Regions from separate parts of the Sporosarcina newyorkensis genome, predicted to be linked through region 3. Evidence: riboswitches for the same ligand, from Rfam matches in the RefSeq annotation. Region 3 holds a riboswitch; each other region holds the start of a gene.

Region 1 (4,732 bases), on a different contig from region 3:
CGAAATGCACGGCGGCAATGGCTATATAGAAGATTTTGTTACGCCGAGATTGCTACGGGATGCACAAGTGTTAACCGTTTGGGAAGGGACGGCAAATATTTTAGCGTTGGAATTGATTCGTTTGGTCACGAAATTCAAAGCTCATGACTTGTTTGTCGATGAGATGAAGAACCGTTTGTCTGCATTAGAGGAATGCGGATTGACGCAAGTACTAGATAGAGAAATTGATAGTGTGCAGGAAGGATTGACTGCCTTTGCTTCCTATGATTATTCTTTGCAAACATTTGAAGCGAAAAGATGGATGAAACGCATGTCGGACGTATATGAAAGCGTCGTGAGTTTGGAGTGGGCTGCAAAGTATGGTAGGAAGTATGAGAAGTTAGCAGAGGTGTTCATGGAAGATACATGGGGGTTGCGTAAGTCAGGCGAACCGATGAAAACAGTGGAATGCTTTGAGGAATTAATCTGAAAAGCAAGACTGTATAAATGGAGGGCTGTCCAGGGAGTGATCTCCTGAACTGCCCTTCTTCCATGTGCGTCATTTTGCTGTTGAAGATCATAAAGTGTCTATACGCGATCATAAAGGGGTTTCTTATGGTGATTTAGGAGAGTGAAAGGTGGAATAATCTCTTATGGCTGCTAGTTTTAGTCTCATCGAACGACACCGTGTTGGATTCTGAAATTCCTTGTATCAGCTATATCTTATCGTGCAAATGTCAGCCAAGGCGAATTCTTGGACATCTGCATCTCCGAACGGTTGAAAATGGATAACTCGATTGTTTTTGTTGAATTCTAAGTAATAGCCATTATGCTGAATATTTTTTGAGTGTTTCAAGGTGATTTCGATAGGATCTCCCATCATTAAATCGACGAGTATATGAATTAATTTCTTTTCGTCATAACATCTAGTCTCCCGATTCGATACATGAGAAGAGTCACAGCCGCTGCAAGGTCTAAACTTTCTTGATGACATAAAATATGCACCTCCTTCTCTCTTAGTGTATGTCGAAAAACGTGAGAGAACTGTGCCGTTTCATTTGATGAATTCAACGCAAAGGAGGTGCTATCTAATATACGCTTGATCTACAAATCAACCATGCAAAAAGTCAGGAAATGACTCTATCAATCCATCACCAATCCGCCATCCACTACGAGATTTTGTCCTGTGACGGCACGGCTGGAAGGAGAAGCGAAGAAGACAACCACATCAGCTACTTCTTCTGGAGTGACGACTCGCCCAATCGGTGTGTTGGCTTTAATGATATCGAACACAGCATCCGGCGTTGCGGCGCTAGCATCTGTTTTCAGTAAAAGCCCACCTGACACCATATTGACGGTGATACCATCAGGTCCTAATTCTTTTGCCATGCTCCGCGTCATACCGAGCAAAGCGGCCTTGCTCGTATTGTAATCGTGATAAGGTACGACAGGATTCTGCACCAAGTTTGTTCCGATATTGATGATTCGACCAAACTGCAATTGTGTCATGCCTTCCCGAGCTGCTTGAAGCGTATTTAGCGTTGCCCCCACAGAACCTTCCAGCTGTTTATGATAATCCTGCCATTCAATCGCATTCAACTGTTTCCGATCATCACCATTGAATGAAAAGTCGATTAACGCATTGTTGACGATTGTCGTAATTGGCTGTCCGAAATGGTGGTTAGCCTGTTCTACTAATAACTGCAGGTCATCTGGATTCCGCACGTCTGCCCGCAGTGCTATGGCCCGGTCACTGCCGATTTCATTCACAACTTGCTGAGCTTTATCGCTATTTTGAAAGTAATTTACGATAACTTTTGCACCTGCTTCGCCAAAAGCCTTCGCAGTTGCCGCGCCCAACCCTCTGCTTGCACCAGTCACCAATACTACTTGATCTTTCAATTCCAATCCATCCAGCTCCTTTTTTCATAGGTTTATACAAAAAAAGACCACTGAAAGTTAGTGGCCGCTGAAAAAAATGCCACTTCCCTCCGTCGGTATCAACCGAATCAGGTTCAAAGGGTCGGAGTTTTCTCCTCTCAGCCAATAGGCACCCCCAGTGATTTTGTTATGTATGTGTCTGTGAAGTATAGCATTAGGGACATTTTAATACTATGAATTACCATTCTTTTTCATAGTTTCATGCAAATATCTGAATCATTTGTTAAAATAAAATAAGGGTGAAGCACTGGCAAAGAACAGGAGGAGAAACGTATGAAAACGATCTACTCAACAAATTTGCAAGCGGTTTCAACTATTCAAGATGGAGCGACGTTAATGGTTGGCGGATTCGGACTGGTTGGGATACCTGAGCAGCTGATTCTGGCATTGGCGGAAACTGAAGTGAAAGATTTAACGATCATATCAAATAATTGTGGCGTGGATAATTGGGGACTTGGCTTGTTGCTGCAAAAGAAGCAGATCAAGAAAATGATTGGATCGTATGTTGGGGAGAATAAGGAATTTGAACGCCAGGTATTGGCAGGGGAAATTGAAGTCGAGCTGACACCGCAAGGAACGTTGGCTGAAAAGATACGTGCAGGCGGCGCGGGGATACCGGCTTTCTATACGCCTGCTGGAGTCGGGACACAGATTGCAGAAGGAAAAGAAGTGCGGGTCTTTGATGGCAAGGAGTATTTATTGGAGGAAGCTTTGAATGCAGATTTCGCATTGATTCGCGCAGCGAAAGCCGATCAATTGGGAAACTTGATCTACAATAAAACGGCACAAAACTTTAACCCACTTATGGCGGCGGCAGCTAAATTTACAATTGCTGAGGCGGAAGAGATTGTAGATGTTGGAGAACTAGATCCTGCCCACATTCATACCCCAAGCATTTATGTGCAAGGCTTATTGGAGGCAAAACAAGAAAAACGAATTGAGCGGCTGACGACTCGGCAGAAAGGGGAGGGAGCTTAATGAAACCAATTCATTTTAGAGAGCGCATTGCGAAAAGGGCAGGGCAGGAAATTAAAGACGGCAACTATGTCAATTTAGGAATTGGTATGCCAACGCTTGTAGCGAACTATATTTCAGCTGATAAAACAGTCATTTTACAGTCGGAAAATGGATTATTGGGCATTGGGCCGTATCCTTTAGAAGAAGATGTCGACCCTGATTTGATCAATGCTGGAAAAGAAACGGTCACAACGGTTCCCGGCTCTGCTTTCTTCTCGAGTGCCGAATCATTTGCGATGATTCGCGGCGGCCATGTGGATGTCGCGATTTTAGGGGCAATGGAAGTGTCTGAAACAGGAGACTTGGCCAATTGGATGATTCCAGGGAAAGTGATCAAAGGGATGGGTGGCGCGATGGATTTAGTGCACGGTGCCAAAAAAGTGATCGTCATAATGGACCATGTTTCGAAAACCGGTGAACCAAAAATTAAAAAGCGCTGTACGCTGCCGCTTACCGGAAAAGGAGTTGTCGATAAGATCATTACCGAAAGAGCATTAATTGAAGTGACTCCAAAAGGTTTAGTGCTGAAAGAAGTATTTGACGGCTTTACGGCAGAGGAAGTTATTGAATCAACAGAAGCTGATTTGATTCGGGGAGACAATTGAATGTAGAGTATATGGCTCTGTCATAAGTAGACAGAGCTTTTTTGTGTGATTTTACATAAGAGTGAGTCTTTTATAGTGATTTTTATGGTATTATTTAACGTATACATAGTTGCATATAACTAACAATATTAGGTGCTAATAGAAGGGGGAGTGAATTGCATGTTCTGTTCAAAATGCGGTCATAAAAATACAGACAATGGGAAGTTTTGTGCGGGCTGCGGCACGGAAATGAGTAAATCGTCTGGCAGTAAATGGGTACCTGCTATTGTTCTTACCTGCTTCATTGTCTTGGCAGGGACAGGTGGAGTATTTGGCTATGCGACAGACTGGAGTTTTAAAATTCCGAAGAAGACTAATGCATTGCCTGATACAGAAGCGGTGGCTGCAGCGGAAGGTGAAAATGGCATTAAAATCCAAACTACTCCTGCGGTTGCAAAGCAGTCGAAGCAACAGTCGAAAGACAAAACCGTACTTATAAAAGAGTCATTACCCAGCGTGTTTACAGTCTTGACCGGTTCGGGCTCTGGTTCAGGTTTTCTTTATAAAAAGGGCGGATATATTGTTACGAATGCTCACGTGGTAGTAGGCTATACAGATGTGGTTGTCCGAAATTCCAAAGGGGAAGATATGGGAGGCAGAGTTGTAGGGATTTCCGATAAATATGATATAGCCTTGATTAAATCCGAAGCAAATAAAAATGTGAAGCCATTCGTGATCGAGCAAAAAGAAACGCCGATCGGTACGGAAGTCATCGCGATTGGCAGTCCGAACGGCTTTGAAAATACCGCGTCAATCGGCTATTTGACTGGATTGAACCGTGACATGCAAAAAGATTTCATCTATGAAAAAGTCTATCAGATCGATGCGCAAATTGACCACGGCAGCAGCGGAGGCCCTCTTCTCGATGCTAATACGGGTTATGTCATCGGCATTAATTCCTTACTATATAAAGATAACACCGTGTTTGGCTTCTCGATTCCGATGTACAGTATGCAAAATCTAGTCGATAAATGGATCAATCAGCCGATGAGCGGCAAACAAGTAGCGGCGCTGTTCGATGTCTACGATGACTATATCCCAGAACAATACTATAATCAGGATGAACACTCTGAGGACTACGAGGAATTCTATCAAGAAACACCGGACGAGTATGATACGGAAGAAGCAGAAGTCACGGATGAAGAAGTCGT
Region 2 (4,732 bases), on a different contig from region 3:
AAATTCTCCATAGCTCTTTTGGGTGCAAAAGATATATAAAATTTAATTTTTAATGGCTCGTATTGATTCAGAAAAGGTTTGCGTTGCTGCTGAAGGGTTTTCAGCAGATGCGATAGAAGAAATCACTGCGATGCCATCCGCGCCTGCATGCAAAGCGGGACCGAAGTTCGCCAAAGAAATACCCCCGATCCCTACAATCGGCATATCAGGAAAAGCTGTATGGATTTCCTTAATAAGCGCAGGGCCAACGACAGCAGAGGCATCTAGTTTGGTCGCTGTCGGATAGATCGGACCAATGCCTACATAGTCAGCACCGATTGCTTGAGCAAGCTGTACTTCTTCTGCGTTATGGGTAGAGACACCTAGCCATTTACTTGGACCGATTCGCGTTCGGACAATGCCAGCTTGCTCGTCGTCTTGGCCAACGTGGACGCCGTCTGCATTAATGGCCAAGGCAAGATCCACATCATCATTAATGATAAAAGGAATATGGAACTGACGACATAATACCTGACATTTTTTCGCGAAACCGACCAATGCCTCTCCTTTCAAAGCATTCTCGCCTTTTTCGCGCAACTGGAAGCAAGTAATACCCCCACGAAGAGCTGCCTCTAAGATGTCCAGCGTTTCTTGCTCCCCATTCGTTGCAGTATTTGGGGTACCCATCACAAAATAAAGACTCAAAGCTTTTCTCACTTCTGCATTCCGCATTAGTGCATCTCCTTCTTTAAACGATTATATGCCCAGTGGTTCGTCGGTCCATGCCCAGAACCAATGCGTAGACTGTCTTCGATCGCAGCTTGGATAAATTGTTTTGCTTCTGCAACGGCATCTGACAAGGAATAGCCTTTTGCGATAAAACCGGTTAAAGCAGCTGCAAACGTACAGCCTGTACCATGGGTATCTTTTGTTTGTACCCAAGGCGTTGTCATGGTGAAAGATTGACCTTCACAATCAGCGTAATAATCTTTTGCTTCGAGCACATCGTTGCGGTGGCCGCCCTTCATAATGACGGCTCTTGCACCTAGCTCGATGATGATTTGCGCCGCTTCTTGAATATCCTCATCCGTTACAATCTTCATGCCTGTTAGTACTTCGGCTTCCGGAATGTTGGGCGTAATAATAGTGGCAATTGGGATTAAATTTTCCTTCATCGCTTGGACCGCTTCTTGCAGTAATAATGATTGACCACCTTTGGCAATCATGACAGGATCAATCACGAGAGGAATCGGCGGGTATTCTTCCAATAAAGAAGCAATAGCCATTATAATTTCTGTAGAAAATAGCATACCTGTTTTACAGGCTTTCACTTCAAAATCATCCAGTACAGCACGTACTTGAGCTACTACGCCTTCTACTGGTACTGGATAAACACCATGAACGCCTTGTGTGTTTTGGGCGGTAATGGCAGTAAGTGCGGATGTGCCAAATACACCGAGCTCTTGAAACGTTTTTAGATCGGCTTGGATTCCAGCACCGCCACCGCTGTCTGAACCGGCAATAGTCAATGCTACTTTTACTGTCAATGAAAAAACCCCCTTACTCGTAGTTATACTAAGTACGTTTTGGTTTTGCGATCCAATGTATATAATGCATTCAAAAAGTTCATAGCAAAATCACCTGGCCCATGAGAAACTTTGGCCGCTTCTTCGCCTGCACGTTTATAAAATGCGAGTGCCGCCGCTGCTGCTTCTAAAGGACGTTCGCTCCCGATTGATAAGAATGCTCCTACTACGGAACTGAGTAAACAACCTGTACCCGTAATATTCGTCATCATAGGGTGTCCCCCAGTAATGGATAACGTGGAATGGCCGTCAGTAACGATATCAATTTCTCCAGATACAGCCACTAAGCATGCATATTTCAAGGCAACGATTTTTGCGATTCCCTCTACGTCGGCTTGTCCTTCTCCTGCATCTACGCCTTTTGCATTCCAGGGGATGTCTGCGATAGCAGCCAATTCTCCGACATTACATCGAAGCAGAGTAACATCCACTTCATCTAAGATTTGCAGTACACAAGCTTTTCGGAAGGGAGTCGCGCCTGCACCGACCGGGTCCAGCACAACAGGTTTTCCCGCTGCGCGGGCACTGTTGCCTGACAAAATCATTGCATCTACTGTTTGTTGCTTCAACGTCCCGATATTCAGAATGCTACAATCGGCAACTTTTGCGATATCCTTTGCTTCTTCTATTGCATCAGCCATTACAGGAGAGGCTCCGATAGCTAATAGACCATTCGCTTGAAAATTCGCTACTACGATATTCGTAATGCAATGAACCAGTGGTTGTTCCTTGCGAAGTTGGTGAATAAGCGGCATGTTTCTCTTCCTCTCTATAAAGGTATATATACAAAAAGCCCATTCGAAATGGGCTGTTGGGTACGATAACTACCCACTTCCCTTCGCTAGTATGACTAGATCAGGTTCCAAGGGTTTGCGGTAAATGCATCTCAGCCCATTAAACCGGGCTCCCCTAGTGGTGAATATGAATCAGACATATTGATTGTAGCATATATTTACAGAAGGATAAAACGATACTGGGATGAGCAGAATGAATTGTATAAAAATGATAGATAACACATAGAAGAAGTAGGTAAACACATATGCCCAATGTTGCATAAGTGTCTGAAATGAAACAGTCGATTGATATGAAATGAATAAAAAGGAGCAGATGAAAAATGGAGCCATTATTCGAAGTTCAAAGTATGAAGCATTCATTGGGGGAGCTATCGTTTGTTTGGAGTGATACAGGAGGGTACTATAGGGTCTATAAAAATGAACGGCAGTTGTATGAAGGGACTGTTGCTGAATTTACTGACGGAGAACTCGATTCAAGACACCCATTTCAATATACGATTGAACGTGTAAAAGACGAAAAAGTAGAAGACGTCATAGTGATTCAAACATCTGCTTTAACGAGCAGGGTGGAAGACGAACATCCTCTACAACGTTTGGTCATCACAACAATTGCGGCTTCGTCACAAATTGCTTTGTCTTGGGAGCGAATTAAAGGCGTAGAAAAATACGATATTTACCGTAATGGAATATATCTCGATACCGTAGAGAATAACCGCTTCATCGATCGAGAATCAAGCATGTCCGAGGCGGTTACATATAGTGTTTTGGGTACTCGTCCACTAATTGACAGCAATCAGCAAATGAATGTCAGTAAGTCGATCGTATCGAAAGCATTTGAAGTAGTGATGCCGCCTAGTTCAGAGAACAAGCCGACGGAGGAAAGCTATACGTTTTCAATACGAGTGAATTGTCGGGATCACTTATTGCAACCGGTGGCAAAGCGTAAAAAGGTGCTAGAAATAGATCGGTGGAAGTTTCGCTATACTACATTTTTAAAAGAAGATATCCTGAAAAATCCTAATCTCTTGTCTCCGTTGCCATACTTCGCTGGTGATGACCGGGATTTCGATCCAGAAGGGAAAAGTTATCGGACGCGAGTGGATATGCGAGGTGAATTCAATATTGAAGAAAGCTCACTTCAATTTACGAAGGCTGTCGGTCCATCTATTGGCATGAATTATTTGAAAAGCTATAAGCGTCATGGTCATGCATCGTTGGAAGATATTGAAATCAAACGTTTGGAAGGGAAGCCGTCAGAGATCAATTTTGAGATAGTGCATGATGTCGGGAATCCACTGACAGTTTCTCCACCCATCCATTATGAAGTGAAGGGTCATCTGGATTGTGAAGGAAATATCGATTTGGTTGGTTATCATAACGACGCTCCCCATCATGAGATTTATCTATCGCTTGGTGACGGTGATTGGTGGACTATACGTCAGTCGGAAAGCGAAGGGCTGGCATACTTATCAGGTGTCTTAGGTGATGATTATTGGCGTTATATGACGTGTAATTAAGAATGGACATCCCCTGCGCAATGACAGTTATAGTGAAAGAAGAAGTCTTTTAAGAAGGTGTTTTCATTTGTTGCATCCTTCCAGTCTGTTCTGTAAATTGCGTAGGGATCCGGTACTTGTTTTGACGTATTTTCCTCAGTTTAATAACCCAACACTGCTGCTAATATAGTACATATAATGAAAGAACATAATAAAAAGGAGACTAATATGATTAGTTTATGCATGATCGTAAGAGATGAAGAAGAAGTGTTAGAGCAGTGTTTGAATAGCGTGGCATATTTATGTGAGGAAATCGTGATTATTGACACAGGATCTGTCGATAGGACGAAAGAAATCGCAAGAAAGTTTACAGACAAAATTTATGATTTTGAGTGGATTGATGATTTTTCAGCTGCTAGGAATTTTGCGTTTCAACAAGCTACAAAGGAATATATTTTATGGATGGATGCGGATGATGTATTGCTTAAGAGTGACGGAGAGAAGTTGGCTCGTTTAAAAGAGAGCTTGGATCCGAGCGTTGATGTGGTCTCAATGTTATATCATGTGGCCTTTGATGAGTATGGAAATCCATCTTTTTCATTCCGAAGAAATAGGCTTGTCAAAAGGGTGCGTGATTTTAAATGGGTAGGACCTGTCCATGAAGTGCTGCTTATAAGCGGAAATATTCTTGCGTCAGATATCTCTGTCACTCACAGGAAAGCCGACAAGAAAAAGAAGAACCAATCTAAGGGCAGGAATTTGCGCATTTATGAAAAAAGGCGTGAAGCGGGAGAGGAATTTACACCTAGAGACCTCTTTTATTTTGCAAACGAACTGAAGGATCATGGTCACTTCGAGAAAGCGCTCCAACAGTATA
Region 3 (4,732 bases):
TTGCCGTGAAAAACCGCGGAACTGCATACACTAAAATTAAAGTAACCACTGCGAATATATAGGTCATCATGCTCGACCCAAGCAAATAGGGCATTTGCGTAATAAAAATCATAATTCCCAAGGCATTGACGAATCCGAGCATGACGGAGTTTGGAATGAAGCGCATTAAATTCGCAACACCCAGACTCCCTAAGATTAATTGAATAATCCCTGTTAAAATAGTGGCTGCAAGTACATATTGTAAGCCGTGATTCGCCATCAAACTGACAAGAACCAAAGCCATCGCACCAGTCGCAGCTGAAATTAGACCGGGACGGCCGCCAACAAATGATGTGATGACCGCAATGGTGAAGGAAGCATAGAGCGCGACACGCGGATCGACACCGACGATAAACGCAAAAGCCAGAGCTTCCGGAATAAGTGCCAGTCCTACAACAATGCCTGCCAAAAGATCAGCACGGACATTCCCAAGCCATTGCTGTTTAAAAGTATGCATATTGTTCTCCTCTCATGATGTTCCAACTAATTTAACTTCATAATTGAATGGTATTAGCTTATCATCTACAATTCCATAAATAAATAGTACACTGCAAGCTATCTAATTGCATGCATACTTCTTCATTATATCGTTACTTGGGTGATCTCACCCTCACCTTTACCATTACTTTGCTCAGCCTTTTATTAACTATATTTTTAGTCTTTCCTACCACTCTATAGATAACAACAGAAATAAATGGTATAATTGAATTACTTACTTATTACTTTTAGTTCTATTTAAACATCAATAGTTCTTCAGTTTTATAGGTAAAAGAAACTCTATGAAATAAGAAGGGAATAAGGATAATAATGGGCACATTCAAAAGCATACGGGGAAAAATGTTGTTTGGATTTTCTACTGTAGTCATTTTAATTGTTTTATTAGGTGTTTATATCGTTTACACATTAAATCATTCTAATAACTTAACGAAAGCGGTTTTAGATAAAGAACTGCCACTTTTAATTATAGATGAACAGCTATCTCTGGATATGGCGAATCAACTCGCAGCGTCTCGTGGTTTCATTCTGACAGGTGACGACAGTTTTAAAGAGTTGTTTAATAGCTACACCGAAAAAAGTGAAAATCGTCAATCATCTTTAAAAAAACTAGGGGGAACCCAAGAAAGTATTAACCTATTCGAAAGAACGGTTGAATGGCGTAATTTTGTTACTGAACAAGTATTCGCTGAATATGAAAGAGGAAATGAAGAGGAAGCTCTTCGTAATGTTATGTCGATGACTGATGAAGCTCGTAGTTTAATGTCGTCTTACGAAGAAGCAGCTAAAAACCGAGAAAATTTTATTATTGATTTAGAGAAAAATATGCTAGCAAACGGGAAAACGACATTACTTATTGTCACTGGAGTAATTGTTCTAGTCATTCTTTTAAGCATAGCCACGGCTATAATTACAGCTAACTCGATTTCAAGACCACTCCGAATCGTCATGAATCGAATGAAACTCATTACGAGCGGAGATTTAAGTAGCGAGCCTATGGAAACACATCTTAAAGATGAAATCGGCCAATTAATCGCATCGACGAATGAAATGAGTGCCAGCACTCGTCATTTATTAGATGAAATCAATCATGTGGCCGAAACTGTGTCTACACAAAGTGAAGAATTGACTCAATCAGCAAATGAAGTAAAAGCAGGCACGGCCCAAATTGCCATAACGATGGAAGACTTAGCAAACGGCACAGAGTCTCAAGCCGATAACGCCACGATTTTGTCATCCTCCATGGAAACTTTCGTAGCAAAAGTGATGGAAGCCAATGAAAATGGTATGCATGTACAAAAATCTTCCACTTCGGTTCTTGAGATGACGAACCAAGGAAGTGAATTGATGACTTCTTCTTCCAAGCAAATGGCTGTGATTGATCAAATCGTTCACGATGCCGTTGTTAAAGTAGAAGGATTGGATCAGCACACGCAAGAAATCTCTGAACTAGTTTCTGTCATTCAAGACATTGCGGGCCAGACGAATTTATTGGCATTGAATGCCGCAATTGAGGCTGCGCGAGCTGGCGAGCATGGGAAAGGCTTCGCAGTCGTAGCGGATGAAGTGAGAAAACTTGCAGAGCAATCTTCTTCATCTGTCACAAACATTACAGATATCGTCAACCGCATTCAAAATGAATCCAGAACAGTAACAGATTCACTGCAGGACGGGTATAAAGAAGTCGAAGAAGGAACAAGCCAAATTAAACAAACGGGTGAAACATTCGATAAAATCAGTACAGCTGTTACAGAAATGGCGAATCGAATTCGCAGTATAGCTGAAGACTTAAACGACATTTCAGCAAATGGCCAGGAAATGCGCAGCTCTATAGAAGAAATTGCAGCAATTACCGAGCAATCTGCAGCAGGGGTCGAAGAAACTTCTGCCTCATCCGAACAAGCAAGCAGCTCCATGGAGGAAGTCGCTAATAACTCCAATGATTTAGCAAAACTAGCAGAGGAATTGAATCTACTGATGCAACGATTCAAACTCTAAAATCGCATATCTTTTCAAATGCACCGATAATAGCGTCTTCTCTAATTACAGAGTAGACGCTTTTTGAACGACAATAACACAGCCACAAATTCTTACTTTTTCACATGTAGTCTATTGCGCCTCAGGTTGCCAGATAAATTAGACTGTTGTATACTATGACTGCTTACATAATTGTCCGTACGGGTGCTTGAGTGAATCAGGCTGAGATAGCAGATAAAACCACTGCTGACCGTTAATCTGATCTGGGTAATGCCAGCGTAGAGAGCGTTCGAAGGGAATATCTGGGACCTGCATGTCCCCTCCTCGGCTGTCTGCTCTTTCAGACGGCTTTTTTGTATAGGCAAAAAAAGAAGGAGTGGGATCTATTGAAAAGATTGAAATTCACAGATTTATTGATCACGATTATGATCGGGGTCGTTTTCGGAATCCTGATGAAGTTCTGGGATGATCTGTATACCGTTGTAAAGCCGATCCTGCCAGTTGCACGTCAGCTGATTTATGGAATGTGGTTCATGGTCGGTCCATTTGCTTATCTGCTCATCCGTAAACCCGGTACAGCGCTGATCGCAAGTATTGCAGGGGCTAGTTTATCCGCATTTGCCGGGCATGGCATCGAAGTTCTAATGTATGGTTTCGTTCAGGGACTTGCAGCAGAATTGCTGTTTGCAGCGTTCCGTTATAAACGCTTCTCAATGGTAGTTGCTGGATTAGCGGGCGTCGCTTCATGCCTGGCCAGCTTTACGCTCGACTTGTTCTATGGTTATGCAGCACTTGAAACGTGGGCACTTATCGTGAAATATGGACTACGTGCCATCAGTGCATTCATCTTCACTGGGATTTTCGCCGTGCTGATCGTCCGGGCACTCGAAGCAACTGGTGTGACGTCTTTAATTCGTCCAGTCGATAAAAAAGAATATACGATGCTGGATCGGTAAATTTTGATGAATTATTCGAATCTACATGCCATCAATCTAACCAATCTGCGTTTAAAATTTCCTGGAGAGGATTCCTTGATCTTCAAGGATCTCTCCTTTTCGGTTCAGCCAGGTGAAAAAGTACTCATGCTCGGACCAAGCGGCTGTGGAAAATCGACGTTACTGCAAGTGCTCAGCGGAATCGTTCCGAACTCCATTGAGTTGCCAATGAAAGCCGATAAAATCAATCTGCCCGACTCATGGGGCTTCGTCTTTCAAGATCCCGATACGCAGTTCTGTATGTCATATGTCGATGAAGAGCTCGCTTTTGTACTGGAAAACCTGAACGTACCGCGCAGCGATATGGCACCTTTGATAGAAGAGGCGCTAAAACGCGTCGATCTACATTTGGAAAACTTACACACACCGATCCTTGAACTATCTCAAGGGATGAAACAACGGCTTGCACTTGCTTCCGTACTTCTGCTAAAGCCCGATGTTCTGTTTCTCGACGAACCTTCCGCATTACTTGATCCCGAAGGCACCGAACAAATCTGGTCATCTATTAAACAAGCAACTGCTGATAAAACCGTAATTATTGTTGAGCATAAAATTGACTTGATTGCAGACTGGGTAGACCGTGTTGTCTTGTTTAATGACCATGGAATTATTCTAGCGGACGACTCTCCTTCCACCATTTTCAAGCACTATCAAGAAGAATTGAAACGCTACGGTATTTGGTATCCAAGTGTGTGGGATGAGTATAAGGAATCTGAGTCTTTTAAATCGATGATGCATGAACGTGAACAAGTTTCCTCATTTGAAAAGATCCTTCTCAACGACTTTCATGGTTTTCGTGGCACTGCCCCGAAAATCTTTGCAAAGAAAGCAGTGGCTAAAACAGGTGACTGGATTGCGATCACGGGTGAAAATGGTTCAGGAAAAAGTACGCTGCTTCTTTCTCTTATGCAATTATTACGCACTGAAGGCATCTATAAAGTGAATGGTGAACGCGTTATTCAGAAGAAAAGGAAAAAGCAGTTGCCTAAAGGACTCTCGCTCGTCTTTCAAAATCCAGAACTGCAATTTGTGACGAATTCGATAGCTGAAGAATTAACGGTCTCTCTGCATAAAATGGGCAAACCTCAAGCAGTGAACTATGCGGCAGATTTAATGCAACTCTTTAATTTACCGAATTCAGGCACACGGCATCCTTATCAGCTTTCCACGGGCCAAAAGCGTCGTTTAAGTGTGGCCACTGCCTTGACTCCGCAAACGGATATTTT
Region 4 (4,732 bases), on a different contig from region 3:
CGGTACGCGTCACTGCCATCTCTGCTATTCTCTTAGCAGCCGCGATCATCATGCATATTGCCGGGTGGCATGATGCACGCCAAATCACGTTGGTTACTTCTACTTTGATAGCCGGGACTCCAATCACGATCAAGTCTTTTAAAGCTATCCGGATGAAAGCGTTCAGCATAGAATTACTCGTCACGATTGCGGTTGTCGGTGCATTATTCATTGGAGAATATGTAGAATCTGCGGTCGTCACGTTTCTATTTTTATTCGGGGCGATGCTGGAAATACGAACAATGGAAAAGACTCGCTCTTCCCTGAAAGCTCTTACCGACTTAGCTCCACTAGAAGCACGCGTCATGCGTGATGGTGAAATATTGACCGTTTCAGTAGACAATGTTGAAATCGGCGATCAGGTCATCGTTCGATCAGGAGAAAAAGTTCCTGTGGATGGTCCAATTATTTCGGGGACCGCCACACTAAATGAAGCAGCTATCACAGGTGAATCGGTTCCCGCCAGCAAAATGCTGGATGATCAAGTATTCAGCGGTACACTAGTGGAACATGGTTATATAGAAGTGATTGCCGTAAGAGTTGGTAATGACACGACTTTCGCCCGCATTATTGAATTAGTGGAAGAAGCGCAGGAATCCAAATCGAAAACCGAAAAGTTTCTCGAGCGTTTTGCTACTATCTATACGCCTTCCATTGTGCTCTTGTCCGTGCTCGTTTATCTTTTAACACGGAACATCGAAATGACGTTAACTTTCCTCGTCATCGCTTGCCCTGGAGCCCTCGTCATTTCCGCACCGGTTTCGATCGTTGCAGGAATTGGCAACGGAGCCCGAAACGGTGTCTTGATAAAAGGCGGTGAAGTAATGGAACAGCTAGCGAAAATTGATACGATCGTCTTTGATAAAACAGGTACATTGACAAGAGGGCGACCTGAAGTAACTGATGTCTACGGATTAGGTATAGAGAAAGAAGAGTTACTGCGTCTCACAGCCGAAGCCGAAATGATTTCAGAACACCATCTAGGCCGGACTATCGTTAAAGAAGCGAAGAAACGTGCGATTCATTTGTCCAATCAACCGGAAGACGCTGAAGTGGTTAAAGGAAATGGAATAATGGCTACAGTAGAAGGAAAGCATCTCGCAGTTGGCAATCGCAAACTAATGGAAGACCAAAAGATCCCGATTCCTTCTGAAATGGAAGACTATGCATCACAACGTGAGAAAGCTGGAAATACGGCAATTTTCGTCAGTATTTCCCGGGAAATCACAGGAATCATCTCTGTCGCCGATCAAATTCGTCCGGAAGCTGCCGAAGCGTTGGCCAAATTGCGGAAAAATGGCATCAAGCAAATGATCATGCTGACAGGCGACAATCGACATACAGCCCAACTAGTTGGCGAACACCTTGGCCTTGACGAAATCTATGCGGAATTATTGCCTAAAGATAAAGTGGCGGCAGTTCAGAGTTTGAAAGAACAAGGTCACCGAGTTGCTATGGCAGGCGACGGAATCAACGATGCACCCGCCATAGCAACGGCGGATATTGGGCTCGCCATGGGAGAAGGCGGAACAGATATTTCAATGGAGACAGCGGACATCGTCTTGATGGCAGATCGGCTCGATCAATTCTCCCATGCCTATGCTTTAGCGAAAGCAACTGTACAGAACATGAAGCAGAATACCTTCTTTGCGGTCGGTACCGTATTCCTTCTGTTGCTCGGTGTATTACTCGGCAAAGTATTCCTCGCTTCCGGTATGCTCGTCCATGAAGTGAGCGTACTTCTGGTGATCCTGAACGCCATTCGATTAATACGTTATACTAACGACAAGCCATCGAATCAAAAACAAAGTGAGGTGATATCGGATGAACCAAGGATCACATTGTGACCTAAGCACGAACGATCTTCACCGTTCCTGCGTTTCGCTCGTCCCTCTTTTCAATCACTTGGATAAGCAGCAAATGGATAAAATCGTCGCGCTTGCACGCAGCATAAACTACCCTCGCGGTGAAATGATTTACCATAGCGGTGATCGCTCAGAAGGTTTATATATATTGCATAAAGGACGAGTCAAGGTCTATCGTCTATCGGAGAATGGCAAGGAACAACTCGTCCGTATCCTGAAACCAGGAGAATTCACAGGCGAGCTTTCCTTGTTCGACGCAAAGCCTCATGACGCATATGCGGAAACTTTGGAAGCCGTTGAACTGTGTATCATCCAACGGGACGAGATGCAGCAACTTTTGCAATCTCACCCTGCAATTTCATTGAGGATGCTTACGGAATTCTCTTCCCGACTCGCGGATACAGAGCTGCGAGCCGCCCGAATCGCCATGGAATCTGCTGAAACTCGACTTGCGTTGTATTTGGCGGATCTATCAGAGGAACAGCAACAATTGACCATCCGACTGCCGATGAGCCGAAAAGATCTAGCTTCCCATCTTGGCACGACACCCGAAACAATCAGTCGTAAATTAAGCGTATTCGAAGAACGGGGCTGGATACGCCAGACCGGTTCTAAGATTGTAGAGATTTTCGATTTAGATTCTTTATTACTCATATAATGGCTATATGAAATTCAGCAAGAGATGAAAATTTGACATCCCTCTTTTCTTTCAATCTGGTAAGTGCTATGCTGTAAGTGAATATCATAATCTTTTGACCATTAGGGGAATCCTTCACAAGGACTGAGAAAAGAGTGCGACTCTGAAACCCTTATCACCTGAACAGGTTCGTACCTGCGGAGGGAAGTGGCAAGTCGTTTTGGCGTACTCTCATACATGCCGACACATCCAACCACTTTCCGATTCGGGAAGTGGTTTTTTCATTTGGAGGTGAACTGGAAATGAAATTGGTCGGTGTCACGGATGATTGTCATTCTGTTGATGAACTGCTGCTCAAGTTGCTGGAGACGGAGCCTTATATCGATGAATTTATCTTACGTGAAAAGTCGAAGACGGATGTACAGCTGATCGAATTGATTTCACGTCTCTCTACTAGAGGGTTTCCATTGGATAAAATAATTGTACACGCACGGCCCAGCCTCGCAAACTCGCTGTCCATAGCCTGTCAGCTGACAGGCTATGGAATGTCGGTGAAGGAAGCACGTACCACTTTTCCGTCGCTGAGATTAGGATCTTCCATCCATTCATTGGAAGAGGCACGAGAAGCACAAGCTGCTGGAGCAGACTGGCTATTGTATGGACATATTTATCTGACATCATCCAAAAAAGGCTTGGCTCCGCGGGGTACGGATGAGCTTTTTGAGATTGCATTATCATGCACGATTCCCGTCTATGCAATCGGTGGAATTCGGCCAGTTCATCTGCCGTTTTTTAAAAGACACGGCGTCAGAGGTGCAGCAATCCTGTCCCCCATCAGCAGTCAAGACGCAGTGAGCGCAGTTAGAGATTATGCACGTGCAAGAGATTCATAGCAAAGGAGCGGTGTTCATTGGGCAAAACAATTGATTTGAACGGTAAGTCGTATTCGGTTGTACCTGAGGTGGAAACAGTTCAGCAGTTACTGGAGCATTTGAAGCTTGGCAATCGAATTTTGATCGTCGAAAAGAACAAGGAAATTCTGCAGAAGGACAGTTACGATGCACCAATTATGGACAGAGATCAAATTGAAATCATACATTTTGTTGGAGGCGGATGAGGATGTTACAAATAGCAGATAAAAGGTTTTCTTCACGTTTATTGTTAGGCACAGGGAAGTATCCTTCATTTGAGACTCAAAAAAAGGCAGTTGCGGTATCAGAGACAGAAATCTTAACATTTGCGGTGAGACGGATGAACATTTTCGAAGAGTCTCAGCCGAATTTCCTGGAGCAACTGGATTTAGAGCACTATACATTATTGCCAAATACAGCAGGCGCAAGCACAGCGGAGGAAGCGGTGCATATCGCGAAGCTGGCGAAAGCATCGGGATTATGTGATATGGTAAAGGTTGAGATTATTGGCTGCAGCCATTCCTTGTTGCCTGATCCAGTGGAAACGTTGCGTGCATCTGAAATGCTGCTTGAAGAAGGTTTCATCGTGCTGCCTTATACGTCGGATGATGTGGTGCTGGCACGGAAACTTTGTGAATTAGGCGTTCATGCCATCATGCCGGGCGCTGCACCGATTGGTTCAGGTCACGGAATTTTGAATCCGTTGAATCTTTCTCTAATTATCGAGCAATCAAATGTACCGGTCATTGTGGATGCGGGCATTGGATCACCGAAAGACGCGGCATACGCGATGGAGCTTGGAGCAGACGGCGTGCTATTGAATACAGCGGTTTCCGAAGCTGCAGACCCTGTTAAAATGGCAGAAGCGATGAAATTAGCGATTGAAGCGGGACATCTTGGCTATCAAGCAGGGCGCATGCCGGTAAGAGACTATGGCGTCGCGAGCAGTCCGCTAGAGGGGCTTGTGCCAAATTGATGAGTAAATATTCACGCCAAGAGCTGTTTACATCCATTGGAGCGGACGGCCAGCTGCGGATACGGGGGGCCAAGGTGTTCGTCCTCGGCGCTGGGGCACTTGGTTCATCGGGAGCCGAAATGCTTGTACGAGCAGGTGTTGGTGAATTAACAATTGTAGATCGCGATATTTTGGAATGGTCCAATTTGCATCGTCAGCAGTTGTACGCTGAGCAAGACGTTGTCGAGCAATTACCGAAAGCCGCCGCTGCGGAAAGACGACTGTGCAAGATCAACAGTGATGTGAAAATCCGAGGAGTCGTAGC

What was found. Region 3 has a riboswitch for thiamine pyrophosphate ahead of B5D59_RS17190 (ECF transporter S component). Riboswitches for the same ligand answer to the same signal wherever they lie in the genome.
Region 1: it holds a riboswitch for thiamine pyrophosphate, as region 3 does, so the genes downstream of both, B5D59_RS05290 (3-oxoacyl-ACP reductase) here and B5D59_RS17190 (ECF transporter S component) in region 3, are expected to answer to the same signal.
Region 2: it holds a riboswitch for thiamine pyrophosphate, as region 3 does, so the genes downstream of both, thiM (hydroxyethylthiazole kinase) here and B5D59_RS17190 (ECF transporter S component) in region 3, are expected to answer to the same signal.
Region 4: it holds a riboswitch for thiamine pyrophosphate, as region 3 does, so the genes downstream of both, B5D59_RS08060 (thiamine phosphate synthase) here and B5D59_RS17190 (ECF transporter S component) in region 3, are expected to answer to the same signal.

The regions. Positions count from the first base shown of each region.
Region 1 is NZ_FUYJ01000002.1:195,517-200,248, forward strand. Features, by position in the region: gene B5D59_RS05280 (acyl-CoA dehydrogenase family protein) at 1-469, shown strand, start outside; gene B5D59_RS05285 (hypothetical protein) at 692-973, opposite strand; gene B5D59_RS05290 (3-oxoacyl-ACP reductase) at 1,123-1,887, opposite strand; TPP riboswitch at 1,949-2,047, opposite strand; gene B5D59_RS05295 (CoA transferase subunit A) at 2,194-2,898, shown strand; gene B5D59_RS05300 (3-oxoacid CoA-transferase subunit B) at 2,898-3,542, shown strand; gene B5D59_RS05305 (trypsin-like peptidase domain-containing protein) at 3,702-4,732, shown strand, end outside.
Region 2 is NZ_FUYJ01000010.1:31,497-36,228, reverse strand. Features, by position in the region: gene thiE (thiamine phosphate synthase) at 43-711, opposite strand; gene thiD (bifunctional hydroxymethylpyrimidine kinase/phosphomethylpyrimidine kinase) at 711-1,526, opposite strand; gene thiM (hydroxyethylthiazole kinase) at 1,550-2,320, opposite strand; TPP riboswitch at 2,382-2,486, opposite strand; gene B5D59_RS15940 (DUF3238 domain-containing protein) at 2,680-3,876, shown strand; gene B5D59_RS15935 (glycosyltransferase family 2 protein) at 4,084-4,732, shown strand, end outside.
Region 3 is NZ_FUYJ01000012.1:19,492-24,223, forward strand. Features, by position in the region: gene B5D59_RS17180 (SulP family inorganic anion transporter) at 1-496, opposite strand, end outside; gene B5D59_RS17185 (methyl-accepting chemotaxis protein) at 847-2,532, shown strand; TPP riboswitch at 2,702-2,813, shown strand; gene B5D59_RS17190 (ECF transporter S component) at 2,898-3,467, shown strand; gene B5D59_RS17195 (ABC transporter ATP-binding protein) at 3,543-4,732, shown strand, end outside.
Region 4 is NZ_FUYJ01000003.1:294,201-298,932, forward strand. Features, by position in the region: gene B5D59_RS08050 (heavy metal translocating P-type ATPase) at 1-1,886, shown strand, start outside; gene B5D59_RS08055 (Crp/Fnr family transcriptional regulator) at 1,864-2,562, shown strand; TPP riboswitch at 2,656-2,764, shown strand; gene B5D59_RS08060 (thiamine phosphate synthase) at 2,844-3,434, shown strand; gene thiS (sulfur carrier protein ThiS) at 3,452-3,658, shown strand; gene B5D59_RS08070 (thiazole synthase) at 3,655-4,428, shown strand; gene B5D59_RS08075 (ThiF family adenylyltransferase) at 4,425-4,732, shown strand, end outside.